DNA from 2 places in the Mesorhizobium vachelliae genome. Region 2 is predicted to be linked to the other one. Evidence: riboswitches for the same ligand, from Rfam matches in the RefSeq annotation. Region 2 holds a riboswitch; the other holds the start of a gene.
The links. A riboswitch is a leader RNA that binds a small molecule or an ion and turns the genes downstream of it on or off. The one in region 2 is predicted to bind S-adenosylmethionine.
Positions count from the first base shown of each region.

Region 1 (15,126 bases), on a different contig from region 2:
CGCGGCGCGATATGACCGACTTCCTGCATCAGCTTCTGGTCTTCGCGATGATCGCCGGCGGACTTCTGGTGCTCAATATCGGCCAAACCTGGCTCAACCAGATGATCCGTCTGAGGTTGCGCGAGGCGCTGACCCTCGACCTGATCGATCAATGGATGCGCCCGGCGCGGGCCTTCCGGCTCGCCAATGCCGGCGCCATCGGCGTCAATCCCGACCAGCGCATGCAGCAGGATGCCGCTCACTTGTCGGACCTGTCGACCGATCTCGGCGTCGGCCTGCTGCAGTCCCTCATCCTGCTCGTCTCCTTCATCGGCGTGCTATGGGAACTGTCTTCCGGCTTCGTGTTCCACATCGGCGGCTATTCGCTGGCGATACCGGGCTACATGGTCTGGGCGGCCTTCCTCTATGCCGGCATCGCCTCCTGGCTGAGCTGGCTGGTCGGGCGTCCGCTGATCGGCCTCAACAGCGAGCGCTACACCCGCGAAGCGGAGCTGCGCTCCTCCATGGTGAGGGTCAACGAAAACGTCGACGCCATCGCGCTCTACCATGGCGAGCCCGACGCCCGGCGCAGGCTGGAGCTTGACCTCGGCACGGTGCTCGGCGCCATGCGGCGCATCTTTACCGCCCAGATCAACCTGTCCTGGGTGACCGACACCTATGGCTGGATAACGGTGGTGGCGCCCATCCTGGTGGCTTCGCCGGTCTATTTCTCGGGCGACATCTCGTTCGGCGGGCTGATGATGGCGGTCGGCGCCTTCAACCAGGTCCATTCGTCCCTGCGCTGGTTCATCAACAATATCGGCAGCATCGCCGACTGGCGCGCGACGCTGATGCGCGTGGCCGACTTCCGCATCGCGCTCACCGAAACCGACGCGCTGCACGACACGGAAAAACGCATCCAGTTCGTTGAGAATGCCAATGGCAGCCTGACCTTCGACAGGCTCGAAGTGGGTTCGCCGGAAGGCTGCACCAAGCTTGCCCAGACCGATGTCGAAATCCACGCCGGCGAGCGCGTCATGATCACCGGCGAGCCGGGCGCCGGCAAGACATTGTTCTTCCGTGCCATTGCCGGCCTGTGGCCATGGGGAAGCGGCCGGATCGGCCTGCCGGCCGGCGAGACCCCCATCTTCGTGCCCAGGGTGCCGTATTTCCCGGCCGGCACGCTGCGCGAGGTCCTCGACCATCCGAACGGCGAGGCCCCGGCCAGCGATGCCGAGATCGCGGCGGTGCTTGGCGAGGTCGGCCTCGATCGGCTGGCGACTGCCCTCGACCATCCCGGGCGGTGGGAACGTGAGCTCGGCGATGACGAACAACGGGTGCTGGCTTTCGCCAGGCTCGCCTTGCGCAAGCCGAAATGGGTGATCATGGACGAAGCGCTCGACGCGTTCGACGGCCCGACGCTGCGACGGGTGTTGGCCATGCTGGAGAAGCGCTTGCCTGAAACCGCGATCGTGAATATCGGGCGCGGCCAGCACAACAACCAGTTCTTTCCGCGCTCGCTGAACATCGTCAAGGATTCCGGCGCGCCGGCGCTGAAACCCGCGCGCGTCAGGGCAGGGGCGATCGAGCCGCCGCCTCCGGCGGCGCGCCGCAAGAAGGAATCCACTGAAGCTTGAAGCATGTCTCCCGAAAGCGGGAACCGGTTTCGGGATAAAGACATGCGTAAAATCAAAAACCTAAAAGCGTATGGAGCGAATCTGAAAGATCGCGGCGCGCTTTAGAAGGCGGTCAGACTGCCCGGGCGCCGTATTTGGCGCGGAACTCGTCGTAGCAGTCGCGCCGCCAGCGGCGGCCAACGACATAGCCGCGCAACAGTTCGGCCGGCGAGTAGCCGAGCGACTTGGACGACCGGTTGGCGTGATAGCCCGAAAATGCCTGCGGAAACCTGCCCTTGAGGATATCGGCGATGATCTGTCGCGCAATCATGTAAGGTGGAACCTCGGGGTAGCGGTCGGCGATATAGGGATGCTTGTCGATCAGATTGGCGTAGGCCTGGACATAGCCGTCGCGGCGGCCGGAGATCGAATTCTCCGAACTGTACTTCTTCCAGTCGATATCCTGTGACAACAGGGCGCCGCTGCGTTGGGCAAAGCGCAGCAGCAATTCGCGATCCTGCATGCGCGTCACGTCGCTGTCGTAACCGCCGATCGCAAGCAACGATTCAAGCCTCGCCGTGATCGCCGAGCCGGCAATGAAGATGGTCTGCGAGACCAGGGCGCGCTGCAGCGTGCCCTTGTCGAGGAAAGCGTCGCGATTGATGCACTTGGTGCTGCGGCCGCCCTTCAGCGACACGAAGGAACTGATCAGCACCTCGAGCGAAGGTGTCTCCTCGAAGCGCGCGAGCGTCCGCTCCAGCCGGTCGGGCAGGTAGATATCGTCCGAATCGAGGAACGTCACGACCGGCGCACGCGCGCGCTCTATGCCCGCATTGCGCGCGGCATTGGCGCCGCGCCATTTGGCGCCGACATAGATCAGCCTGGGGTCGCGGATTTCGGCGAGCGCGGCGGCCGTCCCGTCGGTCGAACCGTCGTCGACCACGATGTGCTCGAAGCGGGTAAGTGTCTGCGCCAGAACGCTTTCCACCGCGCGCACGACCTGACTGCGCCGGTTGTGAGTCGGCGTGATCACTGAGATCAGCGGAACATCCTGGCTCGGCATCGGCCTGCCACCACCGATCGGATCTGGCGTTTGTCGAATGGGTCCTATGTCTATCTTCTTGTCTCACCTTTGATTTGCGGCCGACGCTACAAAAAAGCCATCTTTGTGTCACGCCAGGCCGGCCGAGAAATGCCGAAATTGGTGGCTTTTCCGCAACATTGCGGTTTGATGGCAACATAATTGGCGTTCCGGCTGGCGTGACCGTCCGCTGACCGGGGGACAGCGGCAAGAGCCGTGCGCTTGCGGAAATCACTCCGCGGCGTCAGCGTCTCAGCAAAAACACCGCCTGCTGGCCGAAGAAGTTCCAGAACCACCAGGGCATCGACAGGCCGATCTTCTGGCCGTTGGCGTCGAGCGCGGTTGCCTTCTCCACCGTGGCGCCGAGCTCCTCGCACAGGTTGACGAAGTCGCGGATGGTGCAGAAGTGGATGTTGGGCGTGTCGTACCAGGAATAGGGCAGATCCTTGGTGACCGGCATCCTGCCCTTGATCAGCAGCGAGAAGCGCACGCGCCAGTGGCCGAAATTGGGGAAGGAGACGATGGCGCGGTTGCCGATCCGAAGCAGCTCGTCGAGCACGACCTTCGGGTTGCGCGTCGCCTGCAGCGTCTGCGAGAGCACGACGAAGTCGAAGCCCTTGTCGGCGTAGAATTTCAGGTCCGTGTCGGCGTCGCCCTGGATGACCGACAGCCCGCGCGCCACGCATTCGTTGACGCCGCGCTGCGACAGTTCCAGTCCGCGGCCGTCGACCTGCTTGGTTTCCTGGAGGAGCTCCAGGAGCACGCCGTCGCCCGAGCCGACATCGAGGACGCGCGAACTGGCCGGGATGAGATCGGTGACCACGTCGAGGTCGACACGCTGGGCGCGATTGACGCTCATGGCTTCGCCTCCTGCGTGGCGCATGATCCCCATCCGAAAGGACTGCTGCGTTTCGGGGTCATGCGCCGAGCCCCCTGGCGCGGGCGGCGGAGGCGATGAAGCCGTTGATGGCCGCGAAGAGCTCCGGCTCGTCGAGCAGGAAGGCGTCATGGCCGCGATCGGTCTCGATCTCGACGAAGGAGACGGAAGCGCCCGCCGCGTTCAAGGCATGCACGATCGAGCGGCTCTCCTCGGTCGGGAACAGCCAGTCGCTGGTGAAGGAAACCAGGCAGAAGCGCGTCTTGGTGCCGGCGAAGGCGTCGGCGAGGCGTCCGCCATGATCGGCGGCAAGGTCGAAATAGTCCATCGCGCGGGTCAGATAGAGGTAGGAATTGGCGTCGAAGCGGTCGACGAAAGTCATGCCCTGGTGGCGCAGATAGCTCTCGATCTGGAAATCGGCATCGAAGCCGAAGGTCAGCGCCTCGCGGTCCTGCAAATTGCGGCCGAATTTACGGTGGAGCGCGGCTTCGGAAAGATAGGTGATGTGGGCGGCCATGCGCGCGACGGCCAGCCCCTTTTCCGGCCGCTTGCCGAAATCGAGATATTTGCCGCCATGCCAGTCCGGATCGGCCATCACGGCCTGCCGGCCGACTTCATGGAAGGCGATGTTCTGCGAGGAATGGCGGGCGCCGGTGGCGATCGGCAGGGCGCAGAAGACCCGCTCCGGATAGCTTGCGGCCCATTCCAGCACCTGCATGCCGCCCATCGAGCCGCCAAGCACGCAAAACAGCTTTTCGATGCCGAAATGATCGATGAGCATCGCCTGCGCGCGAACCATGTCGCGGATGGTGATGATCGGCAAATCGAGCCCGTAGGGCTTGCCGGTGGCCGGGTTGGTCGAGGCCGGGCCGGTCGAGCCGAGGCAGCCGCCGACGACGTTGGAGCAGATGACGAAGAAGCGGTTGGTGTCGATGATCTTGCCGGGGCCGATCAGTACCTCCCACCAGCCAGGCTTGCCGGTCACCGGATTGGTGTTGGCGACGTGCTGGTCGCCGGTCAGCGCATGGCAGACGAGGATGGCGTTGGAGCGCGCGTCGTTCAAGCTGCCGTAGGTCTGGTAGGCGATCTGGAAAGGCGAAAGGATAGTGCCGGCGTCGAGCTTCAGCGGCTTGTCGGGGCCGAACTGCAGCACCGGGCTCGACGGATGGTCGACCTCGTCCTTGGTTCTTGCAGCGCGCTGAGCCGCCATGTCCGTCCCCATCCTGTGCCGCATCGGTCTTGTTCCGATGCGGTGTCCGGCCGGCGGCGGACAACAAAAAACCGGCATTGCCGTCGCAAAGCCGGTTACAGGTTGCAAACGGCCCTTTAGCAAATTGTTTAACGTGGCTGCAAGCCGACCGGCCAAATCACCACGGAAGTCTGGCAGCTCTTCTAGGACTAGCGCCGCGCTTCGTCAACGGGTGGGCAGCTTTCTGGCACCAAGCGCCAGCACTCGACATTCCAGCCTGCGGCCTGTATTTCCGCTGCGGCCTTGAAGGCCCTCTCGACGGATTTGTGACATGAAGCAGGATCAGCCCCGTCCGACGCCCCGCGCGGGCATCATGGACATCGAGGCCTATGTGCCGGGAAAAAGCACCGCGCCGGCCGGCGTGACGAAAGTCTACAAGCTGTCGTCGAACGAAAATCCGCTGGGACCTTCGCCGAAGGCGATCGAGGCCGCGCGCGAGGTGGCGGCGAAGCTCGATGTCTATCCCGACGGCACGGCGCGACGGCTGCGCGAGGCGATAGCCGAGGTGCATGGGTTGAACCCGGCCAACATCATCTGCTCCAACGGCTCTGACGAGATACTGGGGCTGCTGGCGCAGACCTATCTGGCACCGGGCGACGAGGCCGTGTTCACCGAACACGCCTTCATGGTCTACAAGATCTATATCCAGGCGGCCGGCGCCAAGCCGGTGGCGGTCAAAGAGACCGACGAGCGCGCCGATGTCGATGCGATTTTGGCTGCGGTGACGCCGGCGACGCGGATCGTGTTCCTCGCCAATCCCAACAATCCGACGGGCACCTATGTGCCGTTCCAGGAAGTGCGCCGTCTGCACGCGGCATTGCCGAAGAACGTGCTCCTGGTGCTCGACGCGGCCTATGCTGAATATGTGCGGCGCAACGACTACGAGGCCGGCATCGAGCTCGCGGGCAGTTCCGAGAACGTGGTGATGACCCGTACCTTCTCCAAGCTCGGCCTCGGCGGCGCGCGCATCGGTTGGATGTATGGGCCGGCGCATATCGTCGATGCGATCAACCGCATTCGCGGACCGTTCAACGTCAATGCCACCGCGATCGAGGCCGGCATCGCCGCGATCCGCGACCGCGCCCATATCGAGCGCAGCGTGGCGCATAACGAGAAATGGCTGGCCTGGCTCAGCGCCGAGCTGACCGGGCTTGGCCTGCGCGTCACGCCCAGCGTAGGCAATTTCGTGCTGATCCACTTTCCCGATAGCAAGACGCATTCGGCGGCGGCCGCTGACGATTACCTCAGCGCGCGCGGCTATATCCTGCGCCGCGTCACCGGCTACGGTTTCCCCAACGCGCTGCGCATGAGCGTCGGCACCGAAGAGGCCAATCGCGGTGTCATCGACGCCCTCAAGACCTTCCTGAAAAGCTAGAACACCATGGCATCACCGATGTTCGAGAAAATAGCGCTGGTCGGCATCGGCCTGATCGGCTCGTCGCTCGCCCGCGTCATCCGCCGCGAGGGGCTTGCCAAGCACATCGCCATCGCGACGCGCAGCGCTTCGACGCTGAAGCGCGCCGAGGAACTGGGCCTTGGCGATTCCTACACGACGGAGGCAAAAGAAGCGGTGCGCGATGCCGATCTCGTCATCGTCTCGGTGCCGGTCGGCTCCTCGGGCGAGGTCGCGGCCGAAATCGCGCCGGCGCTGAAGAAGGGCGCCATCCTCACCGATGTCGGCTCGACCAAGGCTTCGGTGATCGCGCAGATGCAGCCGCATGTGCCGGAAGGCGTGCACTTCATCCCCGGCCATCCGCTTGCCGGCACGGAAAAGTCCGGACCCGATGCCGGCTTTGCCGATCTCTTCGAGAACCGTTGGTGCATCTTCACGCCGCTGCCGGGCACCGATCCAGCCGCGCTCGAGACGCTTTCGGAATTCTGGCGGCGCTGCGGTTCCAACATCGATACGATGGACCCGCAGCACCACGACATGACGCTCGCGATCGTTTCGCACCTGCCGCATATCATCGCCTACAACATCGTCGGCACGGCGGACGATCTGGAGGCGGTGACCAAGAGCGAAGTCATCAAATATTCCGCCTCCGGCTTTCGCGATTTCACCCGACTGGCGGCGTCGGACCCGACCATGTGGCGGGACGTGTGTCTGCACAACAAGGACGCGATCCTGGAGATGCTGGCGCGGTTCTCTGAGGACCTCGCCTCGCTGCAGCGCGCGATCCGCTGGGGCGACGGCGAGAAGCTGTTCGACCTCTTCACTCGCACACGCGCCATCCGCCGCTCGATCATCGAGGCCGGCCAGGATATCGATGTGCCGGACTTCGGCCGGCAAGCCGTCGAGCATCCGGCAGCGAAGAGCTAGGCTTTTTCCCTCGCCTGTTCCGGTGACGGCCAATGCGTCGCCATCATTGCCAGCGTCTCGGCCCTGTTCGGCGCGCCAAGCCTGCCCCCGAAGCGCAGGCATTTGAGCGCCGCGGCGGCGCTGGCAAAGCGTAGCGCTTCCTCCATCGGCATGGCCTCGGCAAGCCCGACGGCGAAAGCGCCGTGGAAGACGTCGCCGGCGGCGAGCGTATCAATCGCCTTGACCTTTGGCGCCTCGACATGCCGGACGCGCCCGGTCGTTCGATCGTGCCACCAGGTTCCGGCCGCGCCACCGGTCACCGCGACAAAGGCATCGGTGCGCGAGGCGAGGTCGGCGCAGGCGCTTTCGGGGTCGAGCGCGTGGCCGCAGACGATGCGCGCCGCAGGCTCCGAGGCGACGATGTGCGAGGCCAAGGGCAGCAGGCGCTCCTGCACCTCGATCGGTGCGGTGTCGGCGTCCAGGATCGCCGGACAGCCGATCGATCTGGCGGCGCTGAGAGCAAGCGCCGCCGCGCCCGGCCAGCGGACATCCACCAGCACGGCATCGAAGCCGGAAAGATCGGCAAGCGGCAACGCCTCGGGATCGGCTTGCGCCTTTTTGTCGTAGAAGGGGACTATGATGCGCTCGCCATGCGCATCCACCACGATCGCGGCCAGCGCCGAACGCGCGCCGGGAACGCGGCGGATCAGGCTGCAGTCGACGCCTTCGGCCTCTATGTCGGCGATCAGCTGGTCGCCGACCAGATCGTCGCCGGCGCTCGCCCACAGCGAGACCTCGGCGCCGAGGCGGTGCGCCGCGCAGGCGGCGCTCGTCGCCATGCCGGAGGCGATCTGGACGCCGTCGCCGGCGATGAACTTGCCTTGATGCGTGGGCAGCGCATCGACGCGAAGGATGGTGTCGAGGGTGAAGGCGCCGACGCTGAGCAGTCTGACCGGGTCCCCCATAGCCGCGTTACTCGACGGGCTTGATCTTGCCGAGCGGGATGAAGCCCAGCGAAGCCTTGCCCTTGATGATCTTGAGCGGCAAGGACGGCTCCTTGCCAAGCATGGCGATGGCAGCAAAGCCCTGGTCGATCTCGCTTTTGTGCTCCGGCACGGCGCTGCCAAGGATGGCCGCCACAGCCTTGGGGTCCTTGAGCTTGATCGTCAGGCTTGCGTCGACCAGGCCATCCGCGTCGATGGAGACCGGTCCGGACACGGTGATGCGCGCTGTGCCGGATGACAGGTCGAGCCTGGCGATGTCGATCGACTGGCCGCGCAGACTCTTTGGCGGCACGGCGATCAGCGCCACGCCGTTCTTCAGCGTTACGTCGCCACTGCCGTCCAACGCCGGCAGCACGCGTCCGTCGATGGCATCCGCGTTGATCTCCAGATCGCCGAAGCTACCGATGTAATTGATGTCCTGGCCGGCCGGCTGCAACTGGCCGGCCGCCTTGCCGGCGCTGAACAACTGCATCGGGTCCGTGTCGTCCTGCGGATCGGTCTGACCGTTCAGGCCTTCAGCCTGCAGCGAGACGCTCCGCGGCAGCGGCCACCACACTTTGACATTGGCCTGCAACTGGTCCCAGTCGATCCACAGCGGCGGCATGCCGGGGGCTATCGTCCGCAGCGGGCCGCGCAGGTCGGCGACCGGCGACAGTGGTCCGGTGATCCCGGCGACGACGTTGAAGCTTCCGGTGGAGGCCGCGACTTTGCGGGCGTCATCCTCATAGGCGATGTTGTCGCAGGAGACCGTGAAGCTCATCGGATAGCCGCTGACGGTGAGGTTGGCGCAGCCGGCGGCGATGCCCTTGCTGCCCAGCCGCGCCACCGCCTGGTCGGCCTCGGTCTTGAGCCTGCTGGCGAGATAGAACCAGCCGCCGCTGTAGATGGCGAACAAAATGACGATGAACGCCGCGAGCCAAAGCAGCCGGCGGCGGGGTTTGGGCGATCGCTCGTCACTTGACGTCATGCTGCGGCTCTCGTTAACCCGGCGAGCGGGCGTTTACCAATACGCAAACAAGCGGGGGACAGAAGAAGCACCCTAACGGTGCGGTGTCGTTCACTCGAATGCGATCAGGCTTGGCGATATGGGCGATTTTTGGGTTTTTGGCTATGGGTCGCTGATCTGGCGGCCCGGATTTGCCCATGTCGAGACGCGCCGTGCCCGGCTTTACGGCTATCGCCGCTCGCTTTGCGTCTATTCCTTCGTGCATCGCGGCACGCGCGGACGGCCGGGCCTTGTGCTCGGGCTCGACCGGGGCGGCTCCTGCATCGGTCTCGCTTACCGCGTTCCCGGCAATTTGCGCGACGAGGTGCTTTCCTATCTGCGCGAGCGCGAGCTGGTGACCAGCGTCTATCTCGAACGCCTGCTCGACATACGGCTGGACAAGGACGGGGAAAGAGGGGGCGATTCAGTCGAGGCGGTCGCCTACATCGTCGACCGGCGGCATGAGCAATATGCCGGCGCGCTCGATGCCGGTCACGCGGCGAAACTCGTTCGCGGCGCCGTCGGCCAATCCGGGCGGAACGAGGATTATGTCTTGAGCACGCTCGAGCACCTCGAGGCGCTCGGCATCTGCGATCACTGGCTGGAGGAAGTGGGTCGGCGGATCGCGTCTTCGTGAGGGGCTGGTCCGATCAAGAAGCGCTGGTCCGATCAAAAAGCAAAACCATGCCTTTGACCTCGGCTGGCCACGACCTAGCTTAGCGCCAACCATCCTTGGGCGTCAGGCCCGTTCCAGCATCACGGAGATCAGTCTTGCAGAAACGTCGTCTCGGTCGCACCGACCTTTCCATCGCGCCGCTGGTCCTGGGCGGCAACGTCTTCGGCTGGACCGCCGACGAGAAGACCTCCTTCGATCTGCTCGACCGGTTCGTCGGAGCCGGCCTGAACGCCATCGATACGGCCGATGCCTATTCCCGCTGGGTCCCCGGCAACAAGGGCGGCGAATCGGAAACCATCATCGGCAAGTGGATGAAAAGTCGCGGCAACCGGGACAAGGTCATCGTCATCACCAAGGTCGGCTCCGACATGGGGCAAGGCAGGAAGGACCTCTCCGCGGCCTATATCGAAAAGGCGGTCGACGCGTCGCTGAAGCGGCTGCAGGTCGATGTCATCGACCTCTACCTGTCGCATTGGCCGGATCCGGCCACGCCTTACGAGGAAACGCTCGGCGCCTATCAGCGCCTGCTCGAAAAAGGCAAGATCCGCTATCCCGGCTGCTCCAATCTCGATGCCGGCCAATTGCGCGCCGCGCTCGACGTCGCCAGCCTGCGCAGCCTGCCGCGCTATGAGGTGCTGCAGCCCGAATACAATCTGTACGATCGCTCGTCGCTTGACGGGCCGCTGCTCGACCTCTGCAATGCAGAGGATATCGGCGTCATCACCTATTTCAGCCTGGCCAAGGGATTTTTGAGCGGCAAGTACCGCAGCAAGGCCGATCTCGGGCAAAGCGCGCGCGGCGAGGGCGTGGCGGGCTACCTCAACGAGCGCGGCATGCGCATCCTGTCCGCGCTCGATGCCGTGGCCGAGCGCCATTCGGCCAAACAGGCGGAAGTGGCGCTGGCCTGGATCATCGCGCGGCCGGGGATCACCGCGCCGATCGCCAGCGCGACGACGCCCGCCCAGATGGACAGCCTGATCCGCGCCGCGTCGCTCAAGCTTTCGGCCGACGATATCGGAGCGCTCGACCGCGCCAGCTCGTAAGGCGTGTTGATCTTCAGGTGAGGCCGGTCTGCAAATGGCGGCTTCCTGCGCTTCCGGTGCTCACGTACTTCAAGTACGCTCCGCTCCGGTTCTCGGAAACCACCATTTTCGACTCGGCCTGACCTGAATCTCAATACGCCTTAACGCAGCAGCGCCGCGCACGATCGTCCAAGACGGCCATTACAAAACCCTCGTAAGTCCTGTCGCATGGCGGCAGGAGGAGGGTTCGGCATGGCCGGCGGCGTCTTGAGCGAAGCGCAGCCTTGGCAGCAAGTGCTGGCGCTGGTGCTGGCCGCGACTGTCGTCATGGGCAGCCCTGGACCCGCGACCATCAGCGTGACCGCGGTCGGCGCGGCTTTCGGCCTGCGCGCCTCGCTGGGTTACACCTGGGGCGTGGTGCTTGGAACGATCGCCGTGCTTCTCATCGTCGCCGCAGGCATCGTCGGCATGCTCGCCTCGATGCCCAGGATGGCCACGGCGCTCGCGATCCTTTCGGCCGCCTACATTCTTTATCTGGCTTTCAAGATTGCGACCGCGCCGCCATTGGTCGAGCGCGGCAGCACGGCGACGAAGCCCAATTTTCTCGGCGGCTTCATGCTGGCCGTCGCCAATCCGAAAGCCTATGTGGCGATCGGCGCCGTGTTTGCCGGCGCCGCTTCGCAGGCCGATACGCTCGGCGTCTCCACCAGGCTGCTGGTGCTTGCCGCGATGATCGTCGCCATCCATGTGGTCTGGCTGCTCGCCGGAACCGCCTTCGCGCGCTTCCTGCGCCATCCGCTGGCCTCGCGGATCATCAACCTGGTGTTTGCCGCCACCCTGGTGCTGACGATCTTGCTGGCAGCACTACGATAGCGGGTCAGGTCTTCGCGGTAACGCCGAGCTCCGCCAGGCGCTTGACCGCCGTCGGCGGCATGGGCGGCGGGTTCGGCGCCTGCGCTGCCTCGACGAGCATCTGGTCGCAGGCAGCCTCGGTCTCTCCGATCAGCCGCTGCATGAATTCCTCCTTGCCGAGCCCGGGCGGGATCGCGGGCAGGAAGCGGGCCTTGATGGTGCCCGGATAGCGCAGGAACTTGCGGCGCGGCCAATAGAGCCCCGCGACATGAGCCACCGGGACCACGGGAACGCCGAGCTGCGTGTAGAGCTCGACAATGCCGTATTTGTAGGACGGCTCGGCGCCCGGCGGGCGGCGCGTGCCTTCGGGATAGATGATGAGCTGGCGCGGATTGCGGTTCATCTCCTGCCTGGTCGCGACGACGACCGCCTTCAGCGCTTTCGAGCGGCTGCCGCGGTCGACCGGGATCATGCGCATCTTCATGATGTACCAGCCGAAGAAGGGGATCCAGGTCAGCTCGCGCTTCAGGATGTAGAGCGCGTCGTCGAGATAGGGGAAGAAGGCGATTGCGTCCCAGAAGGACTGGTGCTTCGGCGCCAGGATGAAGGAGCCTTCCGGCAGGTTCTCGACGCCGGTGATCTCGCTCTTCGTCGCGGCGATCTTGTCATAGAGCCACATCGAGGTGCGCGACCAGAATTTCGGCACGAACCAGGCGCGATGGCGCGGCGACAGGAAATAATAGGGCGTCCAGAAGATCATCTGGACGATCAGGCTGAGATAGAAGACGAGGTTGAACGCCAGCGAGCGGATGATGAGCATGCAAGGGGCCCGTGAGGAAGTGTGCGTTGGTTACACCAAGCGGCGGCAAAAAGGAAACGGCACGGTGGTCGAATGCCGGCCACTCATGTCTTGCCGCAATTCCGGACGGAAAACCGCGATGCACTTTTCCTGGAATTGCTTAAAGTGACCGCGCCAGCCTCTCCTTCAGGCGCGGCGCGGCGAAATCGAGGAAGGCGCGCAGCTTCACCGGCAGCCGGCCCTGGCCTGCATGGACGAGGCTTACCGGCCAGGGCGGCGGCTCGAACGGCTCAAGCACCAGCCGTAGCGCGTCGGCGCGCAGGGCGGCATCGGCCTGGTAGGAGAGCACTTTCGTCAGGCCAAGGTCGGCGACCGCGGCATCGATCGCCGCCTCGGCGGTGTTGACCTGGAGGCGCGAGCGGACCGGGACCATGGTTTCCGCCTTGCCTGTCCCGAAGCTCCATGTCGCGGGAGCGGCAAGGCCTTCGAAGGTGATGCAGTTGTGGCCCGCGAGGTCCGGCGGTTGCTCCGGCGTGCCATGCATGGCGAGATAGGCGGGACTTGCGCAGACGATGCGGCGGATGGAGCCGACGCGGATCGCGACCATGGCCGAATCCGGTAGCTCGCCGATGCGCACGGCAAGATCGATATGCTCCTCGACCAGCTGGGTGATCCGGTCCGACAAGGTCAGGCGGATATCCACCTGCGGATAGGCGTCGAGAAAGCCGGTGATCACCGGCAGCACATGCAGGCGGCCGAAGACGACCGGCGCCGTGATCACCAACTCGCCGGTCGGGCTCGAATATTCGCCGGCCGCGGTGCGCTCGGCCTCGCTGACCTCGTCGAGGATGCGGCGGCAGGCTGCAAGATAGGACTGGCCGGCATCGGTCAATGTCAGCCGCCGCGTCGAGCGGTTGAGCAGGCGCGTCCTCAAATGCTTCTCCAGTTCGGAGAGCTTGCGGCTGGCGGTCGCCAGCGGCACGCCGGCGCGCCTGGCCGCGGCGGAAAGGCTGCCGGCCTCCACCGTGGCGACGAACAGCGACATGGCGTCGAGCCGGTCCATTATTCTTCCGAAATCTGGAAAGATGGATTGCGAATATGCTCCCTACATCCGATTTTCGGAAGAGGCTAAATGATGTGCGACCCTGCCCGAGAGCCGGATGGTTTCAGGTCGAATTGACCTGAAACCTGAATCCGGCTCTAAATCAAAGAGATAGAGCATGATGTCGTCCGAAACCGCTTCACACTTTTCGGCATCATGCTCCAGGAGCGCCGGCATGAATGAATTCACCAGCGACGTCGCCTTCACGCCGACCGTCAAGGCCATCCAGTCCCGGAAGGGATCGCGTGATTCCTATGCGCGCGTCGAACAGCGCGGCGGCTGGCGGGCAACGATCACGTCGGACCTCGCCGCTTTCATCGAGGCGCAAACCAGCGTGTTCCTGGCGACGGCAAACGCCGAAGGCCAGCCCTACATCCAGCATCGCGGCGGGCCGGCCGGCTTCCTCAAGGTGCTGGACGAGCACATGATCGGCTTTGCCGACTTTTCTGGCAACCGGCAATTCATCACCCAGGGCAATCTCGAGGACAACGGCCAGGCGTTCCTGTTCCTCATCGACTACATGCTCAGGCAGCGCATCAAGATCTGGGGCAGGGCGCGCGTCGTCGAAAATGACCCGGAACTGATGGCGAAGCTGATGCCGCCCGACTATAGGGCGCGGCCGGAGCAGGCGATCCTGTTCACGGTCACGGCCTGGGATGCCAATTGCCCGCAGCACATCCCGCAGCGTTTCGAGGCGGCGGACGTCGCCGCGGCGCTGGCCGAGCGAGACCAGCGTATCGCCGGGCTGGAGCAGGAGATTGCTCGCTTGCGCGATAATGCAGCGGCCAAGGTTTAGTTCTTCACGGCGGTCGATGCTTCCGCCAGCGCTACGCCCTCGGGCGTCGTGCGAAGCGGCAGGAAGCCGCGGGCCAGCGACAGCACATATTTGCTGTATTCGGTCAGCAGCACGCGCAGCGCCTCCGGCTTTGTCAGCCAGCTGCCATTGCCGAGATTGGTGTTGACCACCGGATAGGGTTCGAGGCGTGCGCCGTGCAGCAGCCGGCCCATCTCGAGCAGGCTGCGCGGCATGTGGTAGTTGTTGGTGACGATGATGATGCTGCCATAGGCGTGGTTCTCCACCCATTTGGCGCTTTCCTCGGCATTGCCGATCGTGTCGAGCGCGGCGCGGTCGATATCGACGCAGCAGGAGAAGAGCTGCTTGTCGCCGCCCATCGCCACTTGCAATTGGCGCCTGGTGGCTGAGGGATGCACACCGCTGATCAGCAGGCGTTCGCCCTTGCCCGAGGCCAGCAGGTCCATTGCCGCATCGAGCCGCGACTGGCCGCCGGTGAGCACGATGATGGCGTCGGCCTTGGCCGGATTGGTTGGGGTCGTCATATGGCTGACCTTGTCGGCGAACCAGCCGAAGCCGCCGGCAAAAAGCACCAGCGCGGCGAGAAGGACGAAACCGCAGGCGCGCAGGGCGAGCCGCAGACGGCTGGGCGCAGCGGAAGCAGCGGCGCGTGCATGCACCACCGGCATCCGTCCAGCTGTCCCGATCGAATCCCGCGCTTCCATCATCCCCAGGTTAACCCCGAAAACATCGCATGGTTAACTCCGAAATGCGGCCTTTGATGGGTAAGAC
Region 1 covers NZ_JAVIIR010000010.1:165,177-180,302, forward strand. The annotation lists gene RFM41_RS21595 (ABC transporter ATP-binding protein/permease) at 1-1,616, shown strand, start outside; gene RFM41_RS21600 (glycosyltransferase family 2 protein) at 1,729-2,658, opposite strand; gene metW (methionine biosynthesis protein MetW) at 2,921-3,535, opposite strand; gene metX (homoserine O-acetyltransferase MetX) at 3,594-4,763, opposite strand; SAM riboswitch at 4,860-4,937, opposite strand; gene hisC (histidinol-phosphate transaminase) at 5,074-6,177, shown strand; gene RFM41_RS21620 (prephenate/arogenate dehydrogenase family protein) at 6,184-7,122, shown strand; gene RFM41_RS21625 (sugar kinase) at 7,119-8,066, opposite strand; gene RFM41_RS21630 (DUF2125 domain-containing protein) at 8,074-9,072, opposite strand; gene RFM41_RS21635 (gamma-glutamylcyclotransferase) at 9,191-9,727, shown strand; gene RFM41_RS21640 (aldo/keto reductase) at 9,862-10,809, shown strand; gene RFM41_RS21645 (LysE family translocator) at 11,041-11,661, shown strand; gene RFM41_RS21650 (lysophospholipid acyltransferase family protein) at 11,666-12,460, opposite strand; gene RFM41_RS21655 (LysR family transcriptional regulator) at 12,600-13,502, opposite strand; gene RFM41_RS21660 (pyridoxamine 5'-phosphate oxidase family protein) at 13,717-14,337, shown strand; gene RFM41_RS21665 (YdcF family protein) at 14,334-15,023, opposite strand.
Region 1: another riboswitch for S-adenosylmethionine. It lies ahead of metX (homoserine O-acetyltransferase MetX); the one in region 2 lies ahead of RFM41_RS14105 (O-succinylhomoserine sulfhydrylase).

Region 2 (15,126 bases):
CCAAAGTGAGCAACAGCGAGGAGGTGTTGAGGATGCGGTCTGGCAGCGGAATGTCGCGGTTCAAGAAGTTGCTTTCCATCGCCTGGCGCAGCGGCGAGCCGCCGGACTGGAACACCCAGTCATAACCCGCCGTCTCCTCAAGCCGCACCATCTTGCCGCTCGCCAGAGGGTGGCCGCGGCGCACGATGAGGCAGGCCTTCTCCACACCGATGACGCGCGATTCGAAGAGCCGCGGATTGAGGTCGTCGGGGATACGGGCGATGATGAAATCGTGGCGCGAGGCGATCAGCTCGCGGGCGAGCACATTCGAGGTCTCGACCTGCATGGTGATCTCGATGCGCGGGTAGATGCGGCGGATCTCGCGGATCGCCGGCACGGCCAGTTCGATCGCCGGCGCCGTCACGGCGCCGAGGAAGACCGAGCCGCCCTTGCCGGCCTTGAGCTCGGAAATCTCGCGATCGGCCTCGCGCATCTCGAGCAAGATAGAGCGGGCACGGCGGGCAAGCGCGAGGCCGTAAGGGGTCAGCGTCACGCCGCGCGGCAGCCGCTCGCACAACTTCACGTCGAGCACCGCCTCCATCTCGGCGATCATGCGCGAGGCGGCCGGCTGGGAGATGTTCATGACCTGGGCGGCGGCGCTCACCCGTCCGTGATCGTCCAGCGCGGTGATCATGCGCATGTGGCGAAGGCTCAGGCCGCTGCGCAGCAGCGTCTCGCCGTCTCCTGGCAACTTCTCGTAACTCATTGAAATCACATCATTACCTCTCAATGCCGCCATGAATTGGAGCCTCTCCGCCGTGTCTCTATCTGCTGTTTAAGCTATACCAGTTTCGATATAGCAACCAGCAAAGATCGCATTTGACAGTTATGTCAAAGGAACCCACCCTTCGTGCGTTCCGAGGCGCAGGGGTCGGCAACGAGCAAATTCGTATCGATTGAAACTGCGTCGCGGAGCCGATTGGGAGGATACCGGAGATCGATAAAGCCGACAGTGGCGCGCCAGCGCACCTGCTCGACTGCGCGGCCCGCGAAGCCCCGAGGTGTCGCGTCCATCAACCAGGGAGAGTAATCGTGAAGATCATCAAGACGCTGGCCGCTATCGCGGCTCTTGGCATTGCCGCCACGACCTATTCGGCGCATGCCGCCGACAAGGGTCTCGTCGGCGTGCTGATGCCGACCAAGACCTCGCAGCGCTGGATCAACGACGGCGACGCCGTCAAGTCCCAGCTCGAAGCGCTCGGCTACACCGTCGACCTGCAATATGCGCAGGACGATATCCCGAACCAGCTCAGCCAGCTGGAAAACGAAATCACCAAGGGCCCGAAGGCGCTGATCATCGCTTCGATCGACGGCACCACCATGGCCGACGCGCTGCAGAAGGCCAACGATGCCGGCGTCGTCACCATCGCCTATGACCGCCTGATCAAGAAGACCCCGAATGTCGACTACTACACCACCTTCGACAATTTCGGCGTCGGCGTGATCCAGGCGAATTCGCTGGTCAAGGGCCTCAAGGAGCGTTTCCCGAACACTAAGCCGTGGAACGTCGAACTGTTCGGCGGCTCGCCGGACGACAACAACGCCTTCTTCTTCTACAACGGCGCGATGTCGGTCCTGCAGCCGCTGATCGACAACGGCACGATCAAGATCAAGTCCGGCCAGACGGGCATGGACAAGGTCGGCACGCTGCGCTGGCTCGCCGCGACCGCCCAGGCCCGCATGGACAACCTGCTTTCGGCCAACTACTCGGACGGCAGCCGCGTCGATGGCGTTCTGTCGCCTTATGACGGCCTGTCGCGCGGCATCACCGCCTCGCTGCGCGCCGTCGGCTACGGCACGGATGCCCAGCCCTGGCCGATCGTGACCGGCCAGGACGCCGAGACCGCCTCGGTCAAGCTGATCATCTCGGGCGAGCAGTACTCGACCGTGTTCAAGGATACCCGCGAGCTGGCCAAGTCCACCGTGCAGCTGGTCGACAAGGTGCTCTCCGGCGGCAAGCCCGACGGCCTCGACACCAAGACCTACAACAACGACGTGAAGGTCGTTCCCTCGATCCTGCTCACGCCGCATGAGGTCGACAAGTCGAACTACCAGGCGCAGGTCGTCGACTCCGGCTACATCAAGGCTGCGGACCTGAAGTAATCCGGCAAGCAAAGCAAGGGGTCCTGCGCGACGCAGGGCCCCTTTTCGTTCACAAGCGACCCCGGTATTGTTTTTGTCGGCTTCCGCAGCGCGGTGCGCCGTCACGGGCGCCAAGGGAGCCGCGGCATGTTGATTTCGCGCATGGCATTTTCCTGGATTGGAAGGCCTGCGCCAGGGAGCAGATCCTGATGGCCTCGACGATTTTGGAGATGCGCGACATCACCAAGACGTTCCCCGGCGTGAAGGCGTTGTCGAACGTCAATCTCAGCGTCGAGGAAGGTGAGATCCACGCCGTCGTCGGCGAGAACGGCGCCGGCAAGTCGACGCTGATGAAGGTGCTGTCGGGCGTCTATCCGTCCGGCACCTATGACGGCCAGATCATCTTCCGCGGCCAGGAATGCAACTTCAAGGGCATTCACGACAGCGAGCATATCGGCATCGTCATCATCCACCAGGAGCTTGCCCTGGTGCCGATGCTGTCGATCGCGGAAAACATCTTCCTCGGCAACGAGCATGCCAGCTACGGCGTCATCGACTGGGACGCCAACGAGGCGCGCACGGCCGCCCTGCTCAAGAAAGTCGGGCTCAACGAGGACCCCAAGACGCTGATCACCAATATCGGCGTCGGCAAGCAGCAGCTCGTCGAGATCGCCAAGGCGCTGAGCAAGGAAGTGAAGCTCTTGATCCTCGACGAGCCGACGGCGTCGCTCAGCGAAAAGGACAGCCAGGCGCTGCTCGACCTCCTGCTCGAGTTCAAGCGCCAGGGCATGACCTCGATCCTGATCTCGCACAAGCTCAACGAGGTGAACCGGGTCGCCGACAAGGTGACGGTGATCCGCGACGGGCGCACCATCGAGACCTTGCCCAGGAAGGACATCTCGGAAGACCGCATCATCACCTCGATGGTCGGCCGCTCGCTCGACGACCGCTACCCACCGCGCGAGCCGCAGATCGGCGAGGTCATCTTCGAGGTGAAGGACTGGTCGGTCTACCATCCGATCCACGCCGAACGGCAGGTGATCAAGAACGTCAACCTCAATGTGCGCAAGGGCGAGGTGGTGGGCATTGCCGGGTTGATGGGCGCCGGCCGCACCGAATTCGCGATGAGCCTGTTCGGCCGCTCCTATGGCCGGCACATCACAGGCGAGGTCCTGCACCGAGGCAAACCCGTCGATCTTTCGACGGTGAGCAGGGCGGTGGCAAATGGCATCGCCTATGTCACCGAGGACCGCAAGACCTACGGCCTCAACCTCATCGACCATATCAAGCACAATGTGACGCTGGCCAATTTGGGCGGCGTTTCGAGCCGCGGCGTCATCGACGACATGCGCGAAATGAGCGTGGCCAACGACTACCGCAAGAAGACGAACATCCGCGCCTCCAGCGTCTATCAGCTGACCGGCAATCTCTCGGGCGGCAACCAGCAAAAGGTGGTGCTGTCGAAATGGCTGTTCGCCGACCCGGAGCTGCTGATCCTCGACGAGCCGACGCGCGGCATTGACGTCGGCGCCAAGTACGAAATCTATACGATCATCGCCCGCCTCGCCGCCGAGCGCAAAGCGATCATCGTCATCTCGTCGGAAATGCCCGAACTGCTCGGCATCACCGACCGCATCTATGTGATGAACGAAGGACGCATCGTCGGCGAAATGGCGGCAAGCGACGCCAGCCAGGAAAAAATCATGCGCGCCATCGTTCGGGGAGAAGGAAAAAAAGCATCATGAGCACAGAAAGCGCTCCCGCGCCGCAGAGCGGCGTCGCCGAGGACGTCAAGCAGGGGCAGCGCGTCGCCGTCTCGGCGCTGACGACGAACCTGCGCGAATACGGCCTGATCATCGCGCTGATCGTCATCATGCTGTTCTTCCAGTACACGACGTCGGGAACGCTGTTCAAACCGGTGAACCTCTCGAACCTTGTGCAGCAGAACTCGTTCATCATCGTGATGGCGCTCGGCATGCTGCTGGTCATCGTCGCCGGCTATATCGACCTCAGTGTCGGATCGGTCGCCGGCTTCATCGGCGCGCTCGCCGCGATGATGATGGTAATCTGGCCGCTTGGGATATTCTCGAATCCGCTGGTGGTGTCGATCGTCTGCCTGATCGTCGGCGCGCTGATCGGCGCGGCGCAAGGCTACTGGATCGCCTATCACCGCATACCGAGCTTCATCGTGACGCTGGCCGGCATGCTGATCTTCCGCGGCATCTGCCAGGCGCTGCTTGGCGGCGGCTCCTCGGTCGGCCCGCTGCCGGACAGCTTCAAGGCGCTGAGCTCGGGCTTCATCCCGGACGTCATCGGCCCGCTGACGCTGATCCCGCCGACGGTCAATGCCGCCGGCAAGACCATCGTCGGCAGCGGCCTGACGTTGCACATGACGACGATCGTGCTCGGCCTGATCGCGGTGCTCGCCTATGCCTATTTCGGCTTCAGGACGCGGCGCAAGCGCGAGCGTCATGGCTATGAGGCGGAGCCCTTCCCGCTGTTCGTCATCAAGACGCTGGTGGGCAGCGCGCTGGCGCTGTTCCTGGTCTTCCAGTTCGCCAGTTACAGGGGCCTGCCGGTCGTGCTCCTGGTGATGGGCGTGCTGATCTCGCTGTTCGTCTTCGTCACCAAGCGCATGACCATCGGCCGCCGCATCTATGCCATGGGCGGTAACGCCAAGGCCGCGCAGCTGTCGGGCATCAACACCGAAAGGCTGACGCTGCTCGTCTTCATCAACATGGGCGTGCTGTCGGCCCTGGGCGGCCTGATCATCGCCGCGCGCCTCGGCCAGGCCGTGCCGGCGGCGGGTCTCGGCAGCGAGCTCGACGTCATCGCGGCCGTCTTCATCGGCGGCGCCTCGGCGATGGGCGGCGTCGGGCAGGTGATCGGCGCCGTGGTCGGCGGCTTCATCATGGGCGTCATGAACAACGGCATGTCGATCATGGGCGTCAATGTCGACTGGCAGCAGGTGGTCAAGGGCCTGGTGCTGCTCGGCGCCGTCATCTTCGACGTTTACAACAAGAACAAGGCCTGAAGGCAGGAAGCGGATTTAAGGAGGCATACGGGTTTCAGATCGCGAAGCTGCCGGCAGCCCGTCGGCGCCAAGAAGTCCCGGCAAGGACCAGGCTCGCGAGCGCAATCCGGACGAAGAATTTCAACCGTGGCGTGGGGTCCCCACGCCACGCCGGTCAGGATTTGCCCGCGGGCAGCCTGACCCAGGCAAGATGAGAGAGGGTTCGATATGCTGATCTCCCAGATCCTCGACGACGCCGAGACGATCCGCGTCGTCGCCCGCAATGGCGGCGGCAAGACCAGGGTCATCAACGGCGCGCGCAGCGTCTATTCGCTGGCGATGGAGGCCGCGCGCACCGGCACGGGGCTCGAAGCGCTGATCGAGCGCAAGGGCTATGGCGAGACGGTCGATCTTGATGCCGCCTACAAGAGAGGCAGGCTGGTCTCGCCGATCAACCATCCGGACCCGGCGCATCTGCACCTCACCGGCACGGGGCTGACGCATCTCGGCTCGGCGGCGACGCGCGATTCCATGCACAAGAAGCTCAATGACGGCGAGGAACAGCTCACCGATTCCATGAAGATGTTCCGCATGGGTCTCGAAGGCGGCAAGCCGGCCCAGGGGCAGGTCGGCGTGCAGCCGGAATGGTTCTACAAGGGCAATGGCACGATGGCCGTGGCGCCGGGCGCGGCGCTGATGTCGCCGGCCTTCGCGCAGGACGGTGGCGAAGAGCCCGAGATCGCCGGCATCTATGTGATCGGCGATGACGGCGCGCCGTTCCGCGTCGGCTTCACGCTGTCCAACGAGTTCTCCGACCATGTGACCGAGCGGGTGAACTATCTGTTCCTCGCCCATTCCAAGCTGCGCAACGCCTCCTTCGGCCCCGAGATCCTGATCGGCGACCTGCCGGCCGACATCCGCGGCGCATCGCGCATCTGGCGCGACGGCAAGCTTCTGTGGGAAAAGCCGTTCCTCTCAGGCGAAGCGAACATGTCGCACACCATCGCCAATCTCGAGCACCACCATTTCAAATACTCGGCCTTCCGTCAGCCGGGCGACGTGCATGTGCATATGTTCGGCACCGCGACGCTCTCCTTCGCCGACGGCATCCGGACCGAGGCCGGCGATACGTTCGAGATCGAGGCGCCGGATTTCGGCCTGCCGCTGCGCAATCCGCTGGAGATCGAAAAGCCGGTGAAGGTGGCGGTGAAGGCGCTGTAGGAAGGGTGATCTCCCCCTTCTCGTGGGGGAGATTGGCAGCCTCAGCGCGCTGCCCTGAAATGCTTGGAGAGCTTCAGGCCCTGCGCCTGGTAGTTCGAGCCAAGATCGGTGCCGTAGAGCGCCTGCGGGCGCTTCAGCATGTGCTCGTAGACCAGGCGGCCGACGATCTGGCCGTGGTCGAGGATGAAAGGCACCTCGTGGCTGCGCACTTCGAGCACCGCGCGGCTGCCGCTGCCGCCGGCGGCGGAGTGGCCGAAGCCCGGATCGAAGAAGCCGGCATAGTGGACGCGGAACTCGCCGACCAGCGGATCGAACGGCGTCATCTCGGCGGCGTAAAGCGGCGGCACGTGCACCGCCTCACGGCTTACCAGGATGTAGAACTCGTCGGGATCGAGAACCAACTCGCCGGCGCCGCTCTTATAGATCGGCTCCCAGAAATCGACGACATCCTGCGCGGCGCGCTTGTCGACGTCGACCAGGCCGGTGTGGTGCTTGCCGCGATAACCGACGAGGCCGTCCTTGTCGCCGTCGAGGTCAATGGAGAGCGCGATGCCGCCGCCGGAAATGTTGGGCGGCTCGGTGGCGACCAGCATCTCGGCGCGGTGGAGCTCGCGCAGCTCGCTCTCCGAAAGCACCGCATTGCCGGTGCGAAAGCGGATCTGCGACAGCCGCGAGCCGGCCCGCACGACGATCGGGAAGGTGCGCGGGCTGACTTCGAGGTAGAGCGGCCCGTGATAGCCGGCGGCGATCTTGTCGAACTCGTGGCCGCGGTCGGTCATCACACGGGTGAAGATGTCGAGGCGCCCGGTCGAGCTCTTCGGATTGGCCGAGGCGGATACGCTCGCCGGCAGCGCCAGGCTTTCGAGCAGCGGCACGATATAGACGCAGCCGGTTTCCAGCACCGCGCCCCGGGCGAGGTCGATCTCGTGCAGCTTCAGCCGTTCGAGCTTGTCGACGACCAGATGATCAGGCCCCGGCAGGAAAGAGGCGCGCACGCGATAGGCCTTGTCGCCGAGCCTGAGATCGAGGCTGGCCGGCTGGATCTGGTCGGCGTCCAGCGCGCGCGGCGACTTCAGCGCGTTGGCCTCGAACAGCGCCGCGATGTCCTGATCCGGAAGAATGCCTGTCTGCCGCAAAGGCTGGCTCCGTTCACAAGGGCCGGGCGAGGACCTGAGCAGGCTCTTGCCGCCCGGCTGGTACAAACCTCTTAATGAAGCCGGCAATTGACGCAAGCGCGGCGCGGGTCTAAAGGGTCGTTATCCCGTGGTGATTTGGCCGGTCGGCTTGCAGCCACGTTAAACAAGTCGCTAAAGGACCGTCGAGCCGCAAGGCTGTATGGACCGGTTGCGACTTCGCGGCCGGTTTTTTTGTGTCTGGAAGCAGGGCTATGAGCACCAAGAAGCGCAAATGGAAACCTCAGACGGCACTCGTGCATGGCGGAACATTGCGTTCCGGCTTCGGCGAGACTTCCGAGGCGATGTATCTCACCCAGGGCTATGTCTACGAGACCGCGCAGGCTGCGGAAGCCCGTTTCAAGGGCGAGGAGCCGGGCTTCATCTATTCGCGCTACGCCAACCCGACCGTCGACATGTTCGAAAAGCGCATGTGCGCGCTGGAAGGCGCCGAGGATGCCCGCGCCACGGCCTCGGGCATGGCCGCCGTTGCGGCCGCATTGCTCTGCAGCGTCAAGGCCGGCGACCACATCGTCGCGGCGCGTGCCCTGTTCGGCTCCTGCCGATGGATCGTCGAGACGCTGGCGCCGCGCTACGGCATCCAGGCGACGCTGGTCGACGGCACCGACATCGCCAATTGGGAAAAGGCGATAAGGCCGAACACCAAGCTGTTCTTCCTGGAGAGCCCGACCAATCCGACGCTGGAAGTGGTCGATATCGCGGCGGTCGCCAAGCTCGCCAATTCCATCGGCGCGCGGGTGGTCGTCGACAATGTCTTCGCCACGCCGCTGCAGCAGAAGCCGCTGCAGCTCGGCGCCCATATCGTCGTCTATTCGGCGACCAAGCATATAGACGGCCAGGGCCGCTGCCTCGGCGGCGTCATCCTGTCCGACAAGAAGTGGATCGACGAGAACCTGCACGATTATTTCCGCCACACCGGTCCGAGCCTGTCGCCCTTCAACGCCTGGACGCTGCTGAAGGGGCTCGAGACGCTGCCGCTGCGCGTGCGCCAGCAGACCGAGAGCGCCGGCAAGATCGCCGACTTCCTGGCCGAGCGGCCGGAGATCGCGCGCATCATCTATCCGGGCCGGGCCGATCATCCGCAGGCAGATGTCGTCAAGAAGCAGATGTCGGGCGGCTCGACGCTGATCTGCCTGGACGTCAAGGGCGGCAAGCAGGCGGCCTTCGCTTTCCAGAACGCGCTCGACATCGTGCTGATCTCCAACAATCTCGGCGACGCCAAGAGCCTGATCACGCATCCGGCGACGACGACGCACAAGAACCTCAGCGACGACGCGCGGGCAGAGCTCGGCATCGGACCAGGCACTCTCAGGCTCTCGGTCGGCCTGGAAGACACCGACGATCTGCTGGAAGACATCGAACAGGCGCTGAAGGCGGCCAAGTAAGAGCTGCCGAGGCGCTGCCGCCACACCAGAACTCAGGCGAGCTCTTCCAGTTCGGTCATAGCCTTGGTGCGGATGGTCATGGCATTGCCGCGCCATTCGACGGCGCCGCCGAACCAGGCGCGCGCCCAGATGGCGGGCAGCATCGCGTCGCGCACGATCATCGCGGTGAGGCTGCGCGGCGACAGATACCAGCCCTTGGCAGAGGCCAGCAGGCACTCCGGCAGGTAGGCGATCACCAGCACGCACAAGGCCGTTGTGGGCAGGCTGACGCCGGCGCCTGCCGCGGCAATCAGCGCCAGCAGCAGCGGTATTGCGGCGCCGGTCAGGATCTCGGGCGCGAAGAACAGCGGGAAGGTCACCCGCCGCAGCCGCGCCCAGCGCGCCTGGCGCGACCAGATCTCGGCGAGCGTGCGCTGGCCAAGGGGCTGCTCGAAAGGCGAGGCGACGAGATTGACGCGCAAGCCCAGGCTGTTGACCAGCTTGGTGGCCGCCGCGTCCTCGGCGATCTCGGCGGCCAAAGCCTGGATGCCGCCATTGGCGTCCAGCATCGGCTTGTTCCACAGCATGCTCTTGCCCTGGGCAAAGCCGAGGCCGAGCGCCTCGCCGGCATATTGCCAGCGCGCCTGCAGCGTGTTGAGGAAGGCACATTCGACCTCGGCCCAAAACCCATCCGGCCGCGAGCCGATCGGCGTCGAGCAGACGAGGCCGGTGTCCGGCCGCCATGCCGCCATCAGCTGCTGGACATAGTCCCGCGGCATCAGCACGTTGGAATCGGCGAGGATCACCCAATCGTGCCTGGCCGCCTGCCAGCCCTTGACGCAATTGTTGAGCTTGGGATTGGCGCTGATGCGGTCGTCGCCGATCAGCAGCCGCGCCGGAACCTTGGGGTGGCGCGCGATCGCCGCATCGATGAGCCTCACCACCGGGTCCTCGGCATGCGCGATGCAGAAGACCAGCTCATAGCGCGGCCAGTCGAGCGAGAAGGCACGCTGCAGGGTCTCCTGTGTGAACGGCTCAACGCCGCGCGAAGGAACGATGATCGAGACCGGCTGCGCATCGGTGGGCGGCGCAATGACATGCCGCCTTCTGAGCCGCGACGCGGCGAGCAGGATGCTGGCAAGGTTGGAGAGAAGAAGGGCTGACGAAGCCAGGCCGGCTGCGATAGTCAGTTCCATCGAGATCTGGCCACTCCCGTTAGAGAGTTTCACCGTTTCACGGAAACGGCGAACCGCTCTATCTCTTTGTTTTCACGCAATTCCGGACGGAAGGCTACGGCGAAGGCGCCGAGCCCAACCGCTCACACTTTTCCTGGAATTGCTCCAGGCCGCATGCGGCCGTTTCATCAGTCGACAGAGCGCCCGAGTCGCCCGGCACGGTTTGTGCACACCAACATTGTCATGTGTCACTTAAATGACATTGTTTTTCGGCACCTGCGCTTAAAAGCTGGCAGGATGGTCGGCGCCGCGCCTCTAATGGCGAAGCGCGACGAATGTTTCGCCGCGGCAACCGGAGTGGCCCATGTATCGCGCAGTGACGCGCAACATCGAAGTGCTGGTCAGGCCCTTCTACCTGGAGGACCGATCCGATCCGTCCGAGAACCGCTATGTCTGGGGTTACCAAGTGACGATCGACAACCGCTCCGACGAATTCGTGCAGCTTCTGTCGCGCTATTGGCATATCACCGACGGCCAGGGCCGGGTCGAGGAGGTGCGCGGCGCCGGCGTCGTCGGCGATCAGCCGGAACTCAATCCCGGCGACAGCTATCAATACACCTCAGGCTGCCCGCTCTCGACGCCGTCGGGCATCATGGTCGGCCATTACACGATGCGCAACGGCCGCGGCGAGACGTTCGATATCGCCATTCCGGCTTTCTCGCTCGACATGCCGGGGACAAGGCGGACGGTGAATTAGGCGTCGGCGATTGGCGTCTTTCTCCCCGTTCTACGGGGAGAAATGCCCGGCAGGGCAATGAGGGGCGGCGCCGGGCTGCTGAGAGTTTTTCTTTGAGACTGACGACAGCGTCGCTCACGGCGAGCGCTACCATCACCAACGTTAGCGCTGCCCCTCATCCGTCACTTCGTGACACCTTCTCCCCGTAGAACGGGGAGAAGGAAGATTTTTACTTCACGAATTCGGCCGGATCGAAGTCGTATTGCGTCGAGCAGAACTCGCAGGCGACATGGATGCCGCCGTCCTCGGTGGAGTCCTTGATCTCCTGCGCCGAAAAGCCTTCGAGGATGCCGTAGATCTTCTCGCGAGAGCACGAGCACTGATCGGCGACCGGCACGCCGCGGAAAACCCGCACGCCATGCTCATGGAACAGCCGGTAGAGCAGCCGCTCGGCGCCTACCGTCGGGTCGATCAGCTCGGTCGGCTCGATCGTGCCGAGCAGCGCCAGCAGTTCCTGCCAGGAATTGTCGGCCGGATGGTCCGTCAGCTCGCGGTCGTCGCCGTCGCCGCCCGAAATATCGGGAATGCGCATGCGCTCCGGCGCCTGCGGCAGGAACTGCGCCAGGAGGCCGCCGGCGCGCCACTGCTCGCGCGCGCCGGCCGGTCCGGGCGTGACCAGCTTGGCGACCGACATCTTGATCTCGGTCGGGATCTGCTCCGACTGGCGGAAATAGGTGCGCGCGGCGTCCTCCAGCGAGGTGCCGTCGAGCTGGACGATGCCCTGGTAGCGCTGCGTATGCGCGCCCTGGTCGATGGTCAGAGCCAAGACGCCGTTGCCAAGCAGCGTCTGCTGCGAGGTCTCGCCGGCGGCGGTCAGCGCCTGCAGCCGGTCGGCATCGAAGCGAGCATAGGCGCGCAGCGCATGCGGGGTGCTGAAATCAGCCACCAGCATGTCGACCGGACCGTCGGTGCGGGTCTGCAGGATGAACTTGCCTTCGAACTTCAGCGAGGTGCCGAGCAGCACGGTGAGCACGCAGGCTTCCGCCAAAAGGCGAGCGACCGGCTCGGGATAGTTGTGGCGGCTCAAGATAGCGTCGAGCATCGGCCCGAGCTGCACGGTGCGGCCGCGCACATCGAGCGGCGCGACCTCGTAGGGCACGACGTGATCATCGCCGGCGAAGCCGAATTCACCGAGTTGGGGTTTATGCTCAGCCAAGGTATGGGTTTCCAACATGACAAAACTCCGGGGCGCAGCCATGCCGCCCGATGAGCCGCATGCGTCGAAGCGCGTTCAATTTACGTGATGGCCCGCAAATAGGCATCACCTATCCCCAGATCAAGTTGACCCCAATCGGACCGCAAGCGGTCAGGTCCGCCCTTCTCAAGCGCCCAGGCACCAGGCCAGCACCGCCTTCTGGGCGTGCAGCCGGTTCTCGGCCTCGTCGAACACCACCGAATGCGGCCCGTCGATCACCTCGTCGGTGACCTCCTCGCCGCGATGCGCGGGCAGGCAATGCATGAACAACGCGTCGGGGTTGGCCTTTGACATCAGCGCCGCATTCACCTGATAGGGCAGGAAGACGTTGTGGCCGCGGGCGCGGTGCTCCTGCCCCATCGAGACCCAGCTGTCGGTGACGACGCAGTCGGCCTGGTCGACGGCCTCCTCGGCGGACCCGGCAAACCGGACCTTGCCGCCATTGGCTTTCGACCAGTCGACATATTTCTCGAAAGGCTCGCTGCCTTCGGGCACCGCGACATTGAGGTTGAAGCGGAACCGCGCCGAGGCTTCGAGCAGCGAATGCAGCACATTGTTGCCGTCGCCGGTCCAGGCGAAGGTCTTGCCGGCCACCGGGCCGCGATGCTCCTCGAAGGTCATGATATCGGCCATGAGCTGGCAGGGATGCGTGTCGTCGGTCAGCCCGTTGATGACCGGAACGGTGGCGTTCTCGGTGAGCTCCAGCAGACGGTCATGCGAGGTGGTGCGGATCATGATGGCGTCGACGTAGCGCGACAGCACTTTCGCCGTGTCGGCGATGGTTTCCGAACGGCCAAGCTGCATCTCGGTGCCGGTCAGCATGATGGTCTCGCCGCCGAGCTGGCGCATGCCGACATCGAAGGACACGCGTGTGCGCGTCGACGGCTTGTCGAAGATCATGGCCAGCACCTTGCCATCGAGCGGTTTTGAACGCTCGCCCGCCTTGAGCCTGGTCTTTCGCGCCACCGCGTCGTCCAGCATGATGCGCAGGTCGCCCGCGGAAACGGCGGATAGATCGGTGAAGTGGCGAACACTCATCGGCAGATTCCCGAAATTATTTCGCGGCTTCGGCCGCAATCGCGTCGGTCAGGCCCTTGGCACCGGCGCGAATGCGCTCCAGCGCCTCGCCGATCTCCTCGTCGGTAACGGTGAGCGGCGGCAGGAGGCGGATGACGTTGTCGCCCGCCGGCACGGCAAGCAGGTGCTGGTCGCGCAGCGCCATGTTCACCTTGGTGTTGGGCATGGCGCATTTCAGGCCGAGCATCAGGCCGGTCCCCCTGATGCCTTCGATGACATCGGGAAATTCGTCCGCGACCCCGGCCAGCCCCTGTTTCAGAAGCAGCGCCTTGCGCTGCACGTCCTCGAGGAAGCCGTCAGCCAGCACGACGTCGAGCACGGCGTTGCCGACCGCCATCGCCAGCGGATTGCCGCCGAAGGTGGTGCCGTGCACGCCGGCCGTCATGCCGGTCGCCGCCTCGTCCGTGGCAAGGCAGGCGCCCATCGGGAAGCCGCCACCGATACCCTTGGCGATCGCCATCAGGTCTGGCGTGACGCCGGCCCATTCATGCGCGAACAGCTTGCCGGTGCGGCCGATGCCGCATTGGACCTCGTCGAAGATCAAAAGCAGGCCGTGCTGGTCGCAAAGCTGGCGCAGCCGCTTCAAGGACTGCGTCGGCACCGGACGGATGCCGCCCTCGCCCTGCACCGGCTCGATCAGGATTGCCGCGGTCTCCGGCGTGATCGCCTTTTCGGCCGCGTCGATGTCGTCGAATGCAACCTGGTCGAAGCCTTCGACCTTCGGGCCGAAGCCTTCGAGATATTTGTACTGGCCGCCGGCGGCGATTGTCGCCAGCGTGCGGCCGTGAAAGGCGCCCTCGAAGGTGATGATGCGGAAACGCTCGGGATGGCCCTTGACGAACTGATAGCGCCTGGCCGTCTTGATGGCGCATTCCAGCGCCTCGGCGCCGGAATTGGTGAAGAACACCTTGTCGGCAAAGGTGGCGTCGACCAGCCGCTCGCCCAGCCGGCGCTGTTCCGGGATCTCGTAGAGATTGGAGACGTGCCAGAGCTTGGCGGCCTGCTCGGTGAGCGCGGCGACCAGATGCGGATGGCTGTGGCCCAGCGAATTCACCGCGATGCCGCCTGCAAAGTCGAGATATCGCTCGCCCTTGTCGGTGACCAGCCAGGTCCCCTCCCCGTGATCGAAGGCCAGGGGTGCGCGAGCAAAGGTCTCGTAAAGCGCCGAACCGCTCATTATATGCGTCTCCGGAACCGGAAATCAAAAAAGCCGCCAATGCGGCGGCCTTTGCGGCTTATCATGTTTTTCGGCCATGAAGTCAACGAAAACGTCACGCAGAAGCGCGTGGCAAAGCCCTGACGCCACGCCGGCTCATAAGGAGACCGGCAAGTTGGGGAAAACCGTAAAAACCGAATCGGTGTTGCCCTGGGGACTCTTGTCACCGAGTCAGCGCATAAGGTATTTGTAGTCGAGAAATAACTATATTTCGTGCGGCGGACCTAAATCACCCGGTACATGTGGTGTCGTTTGCCCGGCGAGAGCCGGCTCGGGAAAGGATTCTGGCTACCGCACGCCTCAGCAGGAGCGCGGCCCCATGAATTGGACTGACGAGCGGGTAGAACTTCTCAGGAAATTGTGGTCGGAGGGCCTGAGCGCCAGCCAGATTGCCGCACAGCTTGGCGGAGTGAGCCGCAACGCCGTCATCGGCAAGGTGCATCGCCTGAAGCTGTCGGGTCGCGGCCGTACGACGGCCGCCCCGGCGCGTCAGAAGAAGGCGACGCAAGGCGCCTCGATGCAGAAATCGGTGACCCGCGCAGCGAGCGCGACACGCCATGTGACGGCCACCATCGGCGCCACCGCGCTCCAGGTGCAGTTCGACGCCGAGCCGGTCGCGCGCCACTATATCCGCCCGGTCGAGAATGTCGTGGTGCCGATCTCGCGCAACCTGCAGCTCGTCGAACTGACCGAACGGACCTGCAAATGGCCGAACGGCGACCCGCTCTCGGAAGACTTCAGCTTCTGCGGCAACG
Region 2 covers NZ_JAVIIR010000005.1:378,809-393,934, reverse strand. The annotation lists gene RFM41_RS14135 (LysR family transcriptional regulator) at 1-778, opposite strand, end outside; gene chvE (multiple monosaccharide ABC transporter substrate-binding protein) at 1,072-2,142, shown strand; gene mmsA (multiple monosaccharide ABC transporter ATP-binding protein) at 2,331-3,866, shown strand; gene mmsB (multiple monosaccharide ABC transporter permease) at 3,863-5,155, shown strand; gene araD1 (AraD1 family protein) at 5,363-6,355, shown strand; gene RFM41_RS14110 (2'-deoxycytidine 5'-triphosphate deaminase) at 6,397-7,491, opposite strand; SAM riboswitch at 7,609-7,686, shown strand; gene RFM41_RS14105 (O-succinylhomoserine sulfhydrylase) at 7,743-8,933, shown strand; gene RFM41_RS14100 (ceramide glucosyltransferase) at 8,966-10,108, opposite strand; gene apaG (Co2+/Mg2+ efflux facilitator ApaG/CorD) at 10,452-10,844, shown strand; gene RFM41_RS14090 (Hsp33 family molecular chaperone) at 11,053-12,081, opposite strand; gene argF (ornithine carbamoyltransferase) at 12,205-13,116, opposite strand; gene RFM41_RS14080 (aspartate aminotransferase family protein) at 13,133-14,332, opposite strand; gene RFM41_RS14075 (GcrA family cell cycle regulator) at 14,691-15,126, shown strand, end outside.